DNA from 2 places in the Streptomyces sp. NPDC055099 genome. Region 2 is predicted to be linked to the other one. Evidence: predicted binding sites of a transcription regulator. Region 2 holds the regulator's gene; the other holds the start of a gene.
The links. The regulator HspR, encoded in region 2, represses chaperone genes until heat shock. The targets are predictions, from matches to a motif close to TTGAGNNNNNNNNNCTCAA.
Positions count from the first base shown of each region.

Region 1 (4,753 bases), on a different contig from region 2:
GCGGCGAGCGCGGCCCGCTCGACCCTGCGCAGCAGGACGTGCACGCGGGCCGCGAGCTCCCGCATGGAGAACGGCTTGGTCATGTAGTCGTCCGCGCCGACACCGAGCCCGACCAGCATGTCCGTCTCGTCGTCGCGCGCCGTCAGCATGAGCACCGGCACCGGCCGCTGGGCCTGCACCCGGCGGCACACCTCAAGCCCGTCGAAGCCCGGCAGCATGATGTCCAGGATCAGCAGATCGGGCTGCCAAGCCTGTGCGGTGTCGACCGCCGACGGACCGTCGCCCGCCGTTTGCACTACGAAACCCTCGGCGCGTAGCCGGGCGGCGATGGCGTCGACGATCGTCGGGTCGTCCTCGACCACCAGAACCCGGCGCTGGGCGCCTGGCATCGCCGCCGTCGCACCGTTGTGGGAGGTGTGTGTCTGCTCCATCGCCCGCCCCTGACACTGATCGCTTGTGTTCGGTCAGCAGGGTACGGGTCGCGAAGGCACCTCGGCTACGCAGCCCTTACGCCGAGATGAACCACGTCGGGTACGCCTCGGGCAACGGGGATCTCTTCCGTCCGTACCGACTGGAACCCGGCATTCCGTAGAGCGAAGTCGAAAGCGGACGAGGGCTGGGCGGACCACACGGCGAGCACTCCGCCGGGGTTGAGGCGAGCCTGACAGGCCGCCAGACCGGCCGGAGAATAGAGGGAGTTGTTGTCCTCCGTCACCGTCCAGTCCGGCCCGTTGTCGATGTCCAGACAGAGCGCGTCGTACGTTCTCGGGGTGCCGTCAGGGGCGTCGGCGCCGGAGAGATGCGCCATCAGGTCTGTGTGCAGGATCTCCGTGCGCGGATCGGCGAGCGCGGCGCCGGAGAGCGCGGCCAGCGGGGCGTCCGTACCCGCGCGGTGCCAGTCGATGATGGCCTGCTCGCGCTCGACGACCGTGATGCGGCCCCAGCGCGGGTCGGCCGCCGCGTGGGCGAGGGAGAAGCCGACGCCCAGGCCGCCGATGAGCAGGTCGGGCTCCCGGGGATCGTCGAGGGCGTCGTACGCCGCGTCGACGAGCAGCCGCTCCGAGCGGCCGTCCGAAGTGTCCATCAGGAAACAGCCGTTGGCGATGATCTGCAGAAGCGCACCATGGCGCCGCAGTACGACTTCGCCGTACGGCCCCTCGCGCCGGTCGATGACGACGGGGGCGGTGGTGTGGGTTTGCATGGCGGTCAGGGTATGACCGCGGGGAGCGCGATTCGGGGCGGACGCGGACACGCGCTCCGGGGTTGCTGTGATTCGTGTCTCACGTGGTGCGGGTCGTGGCACGGGTCATAGACAGTGCCGGAAAGATCGACAAAGGGTGGACATGACGGAAGGAGCGTCTCACCTTGGACCCGAGCGCGTCGGCCGCCCCCACGGCGCCCGAGGAGACGGCCCCGCCCGGCCTGGACGGCATCCCGCGACAGCGGGACCGCGTGCCCCAGGTGATGGCCCCCGAGGTGGCGGCGCCGGGTCGGAGACCATGGGCCGCCGGTCTGTGGCGCGTCCTGCCGACCCCCACGGGTACGCCCTTCACGTTCGGCTACGCCGCGGTCCTCGCCCTGACGTCGCTCCTGACGCGGTACGCGGACCCGTCCCTGATCGCGGACCTGCACCGGCACTCCAGCACCGACGTCGCGCACCTGACGCAGCAGCCGCTGCTCGTCCTGGTGGCCAGCGCGCTGTGGATCGCGGGCGGCATCACGTCGCCGTACGCGATCGGCTTCCTGCTGGTCCTCACCGCCCTTGAGCGCCGCATCGGCGCGCTGCGCACGGCGGGCGTCTTCCTGCTCGGCCATGTCGTGGCCACCCTCGCGACCGAGGTCCCCGTCGGCCTCTCGGTCCTCGCGGGGCAGCTGCCCGACAGCTCCCTGCACCGCCTCGACTACGGCATCAGCTTCGGCGTCGCGGCGAGCGTCGGCGCGCTGGCCGGGCTCTTCAGGCCGTGGCTGCGGTGGCTGGTGCTCGCCGGCTTCGGCGGCATGCTGATCGACGACCTGATCGCGTTCACGGACCCGATGACCAACTGGGGCCACTTGCTGGCCCTGTCGATCGGCGTCGCCACGTGGCCGCTGGTGCGACGGTGGCGCCGGTCCGCCTGACGGACCCCGCGCATTCTGAAGTGATCGCTCACAGCGAACACCCCTTGGGGAACATTCAAGCACTCACAAGCATTGAGCCCACATAGCTCAACTTGAATGCCGAAGGGGAGATCATGACTACTGAGTCCGCCGAGTCGAAGCCGTCCACACCGTTGACACTGCCCGTGCTGCCGCTCGACGACGAGGTTGTCCTGCCCGGCATGGTGGTTCCGTTCGACCTGTCCGACACCGAGGTGCGCGCCGCGGTCGAGGCGGCCCAGGCCGCCGCCCGCTCCGAAGGGAGCAGCAAGCCGCAGGTCCTTCTTGTTCCGCGCATCGACGGGACGTACGCCGCGACCGGCGTCCTCGGCACCGTCGAGCAGGTCGGCCGCCTCTCCGACGGTGACCCCGGCGCCCTGATCCGCGGCCGTGGCCGCGTGCGGATCGGCGCCGGGACGACCGGACCCGGTGCCGCGCTCTGGGTGGAGGGCGTCAAGGTCGACGAGACCGTGCCCGACCCCCTTCCCGGCGCCGTCACCGAGCTGGTCAAGGAGTACAAGGCGCTCGCCACCAGCTGGCTCAAGAAGCGCGGAGCCTGGCAGGTCGTGGACCGCGTCACACAGATCGACGACGTCTCGGCCCTCGCCGACAACTCCGGATACTCGCCCTTCCTCACCACCGATCAGAAGATCGAGCTCCTGGAGACCGGCGACCCGGTCGCCCGCCTCAAGCTTGCCACCGAGCAGCTGCGCGAGCACCTCGCCGAGCAGGACGTCGCCGAGTCCATCGCCAAGGACGTCCAGGAAGGCGTCGACAAGCAGCAGCGCGAGTTCCTGCTGCGGCGCCAGCTCGACGCCGTGCGCAAGGAGCTGCGCGAGCTGAACGGCGAGAAGGACGGCGAGGAGTCCGAGGACTACCGCACCCGCGTCGAGGCCGCCGAGCTCCCCGAGAAGGTCCGCGAGGCCGCCCTCAAGGAGGTCGACAAGCTGGAGCGCGCGAGCGACCAGTCGCCCGAGGGCTCCTGGATCAGGACCTGGCTCGACACCGTCCTCGAACTGCCCTGGAACGAGCGCACCGAGGACGAGTACGACATCAAGGGCGCCCAGGAGATCCTGGACACCGAGCACGCGGGCCTGCAGGACGTGAAGGAGCGCATCACCGAGTACCTCGCGGTGCGCAAGCGCCGCGCCGACCGCGGCCTCGGGGTCGTCGGCGGCCGCCGGGGTGGCGCCGTGCTCGCCCTGGTCGGTCCTCCTGGCGTCGGAAAGACCAGCCTCGGCGAGTCCGTCGCGCACGCCATGGGCCGCAAGTTCGTGCGGGTCGCGCTCGGCGGCGTACGCGACGAGGCGGAGATCCGCGGTCACCGGCGTACGTACGTCGGGGCGCTGCCCGGACGGATCGTGCGCGCCATCAAGGAGGCCGGGTCCATGAACCCGGTCGTGCTCCTCGACGAGATCGACAAGGTGGGCTCCGACTTCCGGGGCGACCCGGCGGCCGCCCTCCTCGAAGTCCTCGACCCGGCGCAGAACCACACCTTCCGCGACCACTACCTGGAGGTCGAGCTCGACCTGAGCGACGTGGTGTTCCTGGCGACGGCGAACGTCCTGGAGTCCATCCCCGAGGCGCTGCTCGACCGCATGGAGCTGGTCAGGCTCGACGGCTACACCGAGGACGAGAAGGTCGTCATCGCCCGTGACCACCTGCTCCCGCGCCAGCTGGAGCGGGCCGGGCTCGGCACGGACGAGGTGACCCTGGACGAGAGCGCGCTGCGCAAGCTCGCGGGGGAGTACACCCGGGAAGCGGGCGTGCGGAACCTGGAGCGGTCCGTCGCGCGGCTGCTCCGCAAGGTCGCCGCACAGCACGAACTGGGCGAGCGGGAGCTGCCGTTCACCGTCGGCGAGGACGACCTGCGCGGTCTCATCGGACGCCCGCACCACGTGCCCGAGTCGGCGCAGGACCCGGCCGAGCGGCGCACGGCGGTACCGGGCGTGGCGACCGGGCTCGCGGTCACCGGCGCGGGCGGCGACGTCCTGTTCGTCGAGGCGTCGCTCGCCGATCCGGAGACGGGAGCCTCCGGGCTCACGCTCACCGGCCAGCTCGGCGACGTCATGAAGGAGTCGGCGCAGATCGCGCTGAGCTTCCTGCGCTCGCACGGCGCGGAGCTGGAGCTGCCCGTCGGCGACCTCAAGGAGCGCGGCGTGCACGTCCACTTCCCGGCGGGCGCCGTCCCCAAGGACGGGCCGAGCGCGGGCGTCACCCTGACGACCGCCCTCGCGTCGCTGCTCAGCGGCCGTCTGGTCCGTACGGATGTGGCCATGACCGGTGAGGTGTCGCTGACCGGGCGCGTCCTGCCGATCGGCGGCGTCAAGCAGAAGCTGCTCGCCGCGCACCGCGCCGGGATCACCACGGTGATCATCCCGAAGCGGAACGAGGCCGACCTGGACGACGTCCCGGCCGAGATCCTGGAGAAGCTCGACGTGCACCCGGTGACGGACGTCCGTCAGGTGCTCGAACTGGCCCTGACGGAGGCCGAGGTGAGGGTTCCGGCCGCCGCGTGACGGAGGAGGCCGGTGCGTGCGGGCCCGGGACCCCGAAAGGGGTTTCGGGCCCGCGTGCTCGGTGGGTCCGCTCAGCCGTTGGCGAGCGCGACGACCCT
Region 1 covers NZ_JBSGUA010000009.1:174,244-178,996, reverse strand. The annotation lists gene ACWFRU_RS23005 (response regulator transcription factor) at 1-431, opposite strand, end outside; gene ACWFRU_RS23000 (spermidine synthase) at 497-1,201, opposite strand; gene ACWFRU_RS22995 (rhomboid-like protein) at 1,366-2,118, shown strand; gene lon (endopeptidase La) at 2,232-4,655, shown strand; gene ACWFRU_RS22985 (lysozyme) at 4,727-4,753, opposite strand, start outside.
Region 1: lon (endopeptidase La) is a predicted target of HspR. The motif match lies at 2,191-2,209, and genes of this name have one in related genera.

Region 2 (4,753 bases):
CGTCTACCAGACGGAGAAGTTCCTCACCGACAACGCGGACAAGGTTCCGGGTGACGTGAAGACCGAGGTCGAGTCCGCCGTCGAAGAGCTGAAGGAAAAGCTCAAGGGCGAGGACACCGCCGAGATCCGCACGGCCACCGAGAAGGTCGCCGCCGTCTCGCAGAAGCTCGGCCAGGCCATGTACGCGGACGCGCAGGCCGCCGGTGCCGAGGGCGCTGCCCCGGGTGCCGAGGGCGCCGAGGCCCCGAACATGTCCAAGGACGACGACGTGGTCGACGCCGAGATCGTCGACGACGAGAAGCCCGGTGACTCGAAGGGCGGCGCCGCATGACCGAGGAGACTCCGGGCTTCGGCGAGAACGCCGAGCAGCCTGACGTCCCCTCCGGCGCCACCCCTGATGACGCGGCGCCGCAGGCCGCCGAGCCCTCCGTCGAGGAGGGCACGGCGGCCCCGGCCGGGGACGCAAGCAAGGCATCCGCCCAGTCGGGCCAGTCGGCTCAGTCCGCCCCGTCCGCCCAGGACGTCGGTCTGATCGCCCAGCTGGACCAGGTGCGTACGGCGCTCGGCGAGCGCACGGCGGACCTCCAGCGACTGCAGGCGGAGTACCAGAACTACCGCCGTCGTGTGGAGCGGGACAAGGTCACGGTCAAGGAGATCGCCGCGGCGAACCTCCTGTCCGAGCTCCTGCCGACCCTGGACGACATCGGCCGCGCCCGTGAACACGGCGAGCTGGTCGGCGGCTTCAAGTCGGTCGCGGAGGCCCTGGAGACGGTCGTCGCCAAGATGGGCCTCCAGCAGTTCGGCAAGGAGGGCGAGCCCTTCGACCCGACGATCCACGAGGCCCTGATGCACAGTTACGCACCGGACGTCACCGAGACGACCTGCGTCGCGATCCTGCAGCCGGGGTACCGCATCGGGGAGCGCACCATCCGCCCCGCGCGGGTGGCCGTGGCCGAGCCGCAGCCGGGCGCGCAGACGGTCAAGGGTGACTCCGAGACCGCCGCATCCACGGACTCCGCCGACAAGGCGGAGGACAAGGAGAGCGGTGGCGGCCCGGACGAGGGCTGACACATCGGAGTTGCCGTGAAGCGAGAGGAGGGACGTCGGGGATGAGCACCAAGGACTTCATCGAGAAGGACTACTACAAGGTCCTCGGCGTCCCCAAGGACGCCACCGAAGCCGAGATCAAGAAGGCCTACCGGAAGCTCGCACGCGAGAATCACCCGGACGCCAACAAGGGCAACACCAAGGCCGAAGAGCGCTTCAAGGAGATCTCCGAGGCGAACGACGTCCTCGGCGACCCCAAGAAGCGCAAGGAGTACGACGAAGCGCGTGCTCTCTTCGGCAACGGCGGCTTCAGGGCCGGTCCCGGAGGCCCCGGCGGCGGCTCGTTCAACTTCGACCTGGGCGACCTCTTCGGAGGCGGCGCCCAGGGCGGCGGTGGAGCGGGCGGTGCCGGCGGCTTCGGGGGCGGTCTGGGTGACGTCTTCGGGGGCCTGTTCAACCGAGGCGGCACGGGTGCGGGCGGCGCGGGCACGCGTACGCAGCCCCGGCGCGGCCAGGACATCGAGTCCGAGGTCACGCTGAGTTTCACGGAGGCGGTGGACGGGGCCACGGTCCCGCTCCGGATGTCCTCCCAGGCGCCCTGCAAGGCCTGTTCCGGCACCGGCGACAAGAACGGCACACCGCGCGTGTGCCCGACCTGCGTCGGCACGGGCCAGGTCACGCGGGGCGGAGGCGGCGGTTTCTCCCTCACCGACCCCTGCGTGGACTGCAAGGGCCGTGGGCTCATCGCCCAGGACCCGTGCGACATCTGCAAGGGGTCGGGCAGGGCGAAGTCGTCGCGCACGATGCAGGTGCGGATTCCGGCGGGCGTCTCGGACGGCCAGCGCATCCGCCTGCGCGGCAAGGGCAGCCCCGGTGAGCGGGGCGGCCCGGCGGGCGACCTGTACGTCGTCGTGCACGTCGACACCCACCCGGTCTTCGGCCGCAAGGGCGACAACCTGACGGTGACGGTGCCGGTGACGTTCGCCGAGGCGGCACTGGGCGGCGAGGTGAAGGTCCCCACCCTGGGCGGCCCGCCGGTCACCCTGAAGCTGCCTCCGGGCACGCCCAACGGTCGTACGATGCGGGCGCGGGGCAAGGGCGCGGTCCGCAAGGACGGCTCGCGGGGCGACTTGCTGGTGACGGTGGAGGTGTCGGTCCCGACCACCCTCTCCGATTCCGCCAGGGAAGCCCTGGAGACGTACCGCGAGGCGACTGCGGACGACGATCCGCGGGCAGAACTGTTCCAGGCCGCGAAGGGAGCATGAGATGGACGGCCGTCGTCGACAGTCCACTTTTGGGCGGGCGTACCAACTGACCGACGAGACGCCGGTCTACGTCATCTCGGTGGCCGCCCAGCTTTCGGGCCTCCACCCGCAGACCCTGCGGCAGTACGACCGCCTCGGTCTGGTCTCCCCGGACCGCACGGCGGGCCGTGGCCGCCGCTACTCGGCCCGCGACATCGAACTGCTGCGCACGGTGCAGCAGTTGTCGCAGGAAGAGGGCATCAACCTCGCCGGCATCAAGCGCATCATCGAGCTGGAGAACCAGGTCGCGGCGCTGCAGGCGAGAGTGGTGGAGCTGTCCAGCGCCGTGGAGGGCGCGGCTGCCGCGATGCAGCAGCGCGAGGCGGCGGTCCACGCGTCGTACCGCCGCGACCTGGTCCCGTACCAGGACGTGCAGCAGGCGAGCGCGCTGGTGGTGTGGCGCCCGAAGAGGACGACGGAGCAGTAGCGCGGTAGCTCTTAGGGGCTTAGTAGTCTGAGCAGGGGCCGGGAGGTGGCAACCTCCCGGCCCCTGCGCGTAGTCGGACGGATTCTCCGGGGGAGTTGAGCGACGATGGCCATGGTGGGCCTGTTCTGGATCGCCGAGGGCGATGTGTACGTGGGCGCGAAGCCGTCCGGCCTGGCGGCGGGGGTGCGGCTGACGCCGGAGGGCATCGTGGCCCTCGGCGACAAGCAGTCGGGGTTCTACCCCTGGGACGAGGTGAGCGCCCTGACGGTGGAGGACGTGCCGGTGAAGTCCCTGAAGGGCCAGGGCGCCGTGCTGCTCAAGTCCGTGAAGCGGCAGGTGGTCACGCTGGTGGACCTGGCCCTCACCGTGGGCCTGGGCGGCGCGGACGAGGCGCCGCTGATGACGGTACGTCTCACATCACCGTCCGGCGAGACCGAGCTGGCGGCCTACATCGCCGCCACAGCCGCCGGCTACTCCCAGACGGAGTACGACCTGTCCCAGACGCTCCTGACCCGCATGACACAGGGCGAGGCCACCCTGCGCACGACGCTGGCGACGATGGCGCAGTGGGGACGAGCACGGGAGGGGGGCTCGCCCCGGGGGAGCGAGAGGGAGGCGTTGCTGCGGGAGTGGTGCGGCGGGGACGCCGCCTAGCCCTCTTCGGAGAGGGCCTTCAGTAGCGCGGCGAGGGTGCGGGGGGCGGTGGTCAGGATCGTCTCCGGGGTGTCGCTCTCGCGCAGACGGATGGTTCCGTCGGGGGCGGTGGCGACGTAGAGGCATTCGCCCTCGGGGCCACCGCTGAACGAGGACTTCTGCCAATGCAGTTCGGGCACCGTGGCCTCCTAAAGGGTGTAGAGCAGGTGCTGGATGAGGCCCAGCGAGTCCTTCACTGAGTGTGCTTCGGGGGCCAACGATACGTCGATGGGAGCGAGGGCGTTCTCGGCCAGTCGCTCGAACAGCGAGCTGTACCGGTCCAGTTGATCACGGTCGCCAACGTACTGAGGCCCGGCGGCCTGCTCCAGGATGAGTGTGCTCAACTCCGGCACTTTGGGAATGACGTGAACGAAGTTGCCGCTCAGAGCTGCGTACGCTTGAGCGCTGAACGGGTATACCTGGATGGTCACATGGGGCAGGCGAGCCAGCTCGAGAAGCCTCAGTAGCTGCGCGCGAACGACCTCGGTTCCGCCGAACCGCATGTGCAGGGCAGCCTCATGGATCACGGCGTGGACGGTTGGTGGATCCTCACGGGTGAGGATGTGCTGCCGCTCCATCCGGAAGTCCAGGGCGCCCTCGATGCTCTCGAAGCCCAGCTTCGGGCTGGCGAAGATGGCTTGCGCGTACGCGGGTGTCTGGAACAGCCCGGGGATGAACAGTGACTGGTGCGTCCGCAGCGCTACGGCTCCGGCTTCCAGCTCCGCCAAGTTGAGCGAGATCTGCCGCATGCGCTTCCTGTAAGCGCTCCACCAGCCTTTGCCCGTGGATTCGGACAGCTCTACCAGGGCTTCAATGTATGCCCTGTCGGTGCAGCCGTACAGGTCGGCGAGTTCGCGCAGCCGCTCCGTCAGGATGGTCGTCTTCGCGGTCTCGATCTGGCTCAGCTGCCCTCGGCCCATACCGACCCGCTCGGCAGCTTCTCCAGCACTGAACCCCGCCTGCTCGCGCAGTTGTTTGAGCTCGCAGCCGAGCCGCCGCTGGCGTTCGCTGATGATGGTGCGCAGTCCCACGGATGTCTCCTCGATGGCGTCACCAAAGTCTGCCTCGCACAAGGGAGTTGGTCCATTGAAAGCGTCGATCAGGTTGTCAATTAACGCCCCCTGACTCTACGCTCTGTGTGGCATCGGTCACTCACCGGAGCCGCCCAGTCTCCCCTGCCCACAAGCCGAAAGGCACCCACCGCACCCCCCAGGCACGCGTGGGCAACGCCATCGTCGCCCGGCAGGGCCCCTCACCCCCTCCCGACGGGAGCAACCGTCAT
Region 2 covers NZ_JBSGUA010000012.1:255,568-260,320, reverse strand. The annotation lists gene dnaK (molecular chaperone DnaK) at 1-331, shown strand, start outside; gene grpE (nucleotide exchange factor GrpE) at 328-1,068, shown strand; gene dnaJ (molecular chaperone DnaJ) at 1,110-2,312, shown strand; gene ACWFRU_RS28230 (heat shock protein transcriptional repressor HspR) at 2,314-2,778, shown strand; gene ACWFRU_RS28225 (hypothetical protein) at 2,884-3,432, shown strand; gene ACWFRU_RS28220 (DUF397 domain-containing protein) at 3,429-3,611, opposite strand; gene ACWFRU_RS28215 (helix-turn-helix domain-containing protein) at 3,621-4,502, opposite strand; gene ACWFRU_RS28210 (ATP-binding protein) at 4,752-4,753, shown strand, end outside.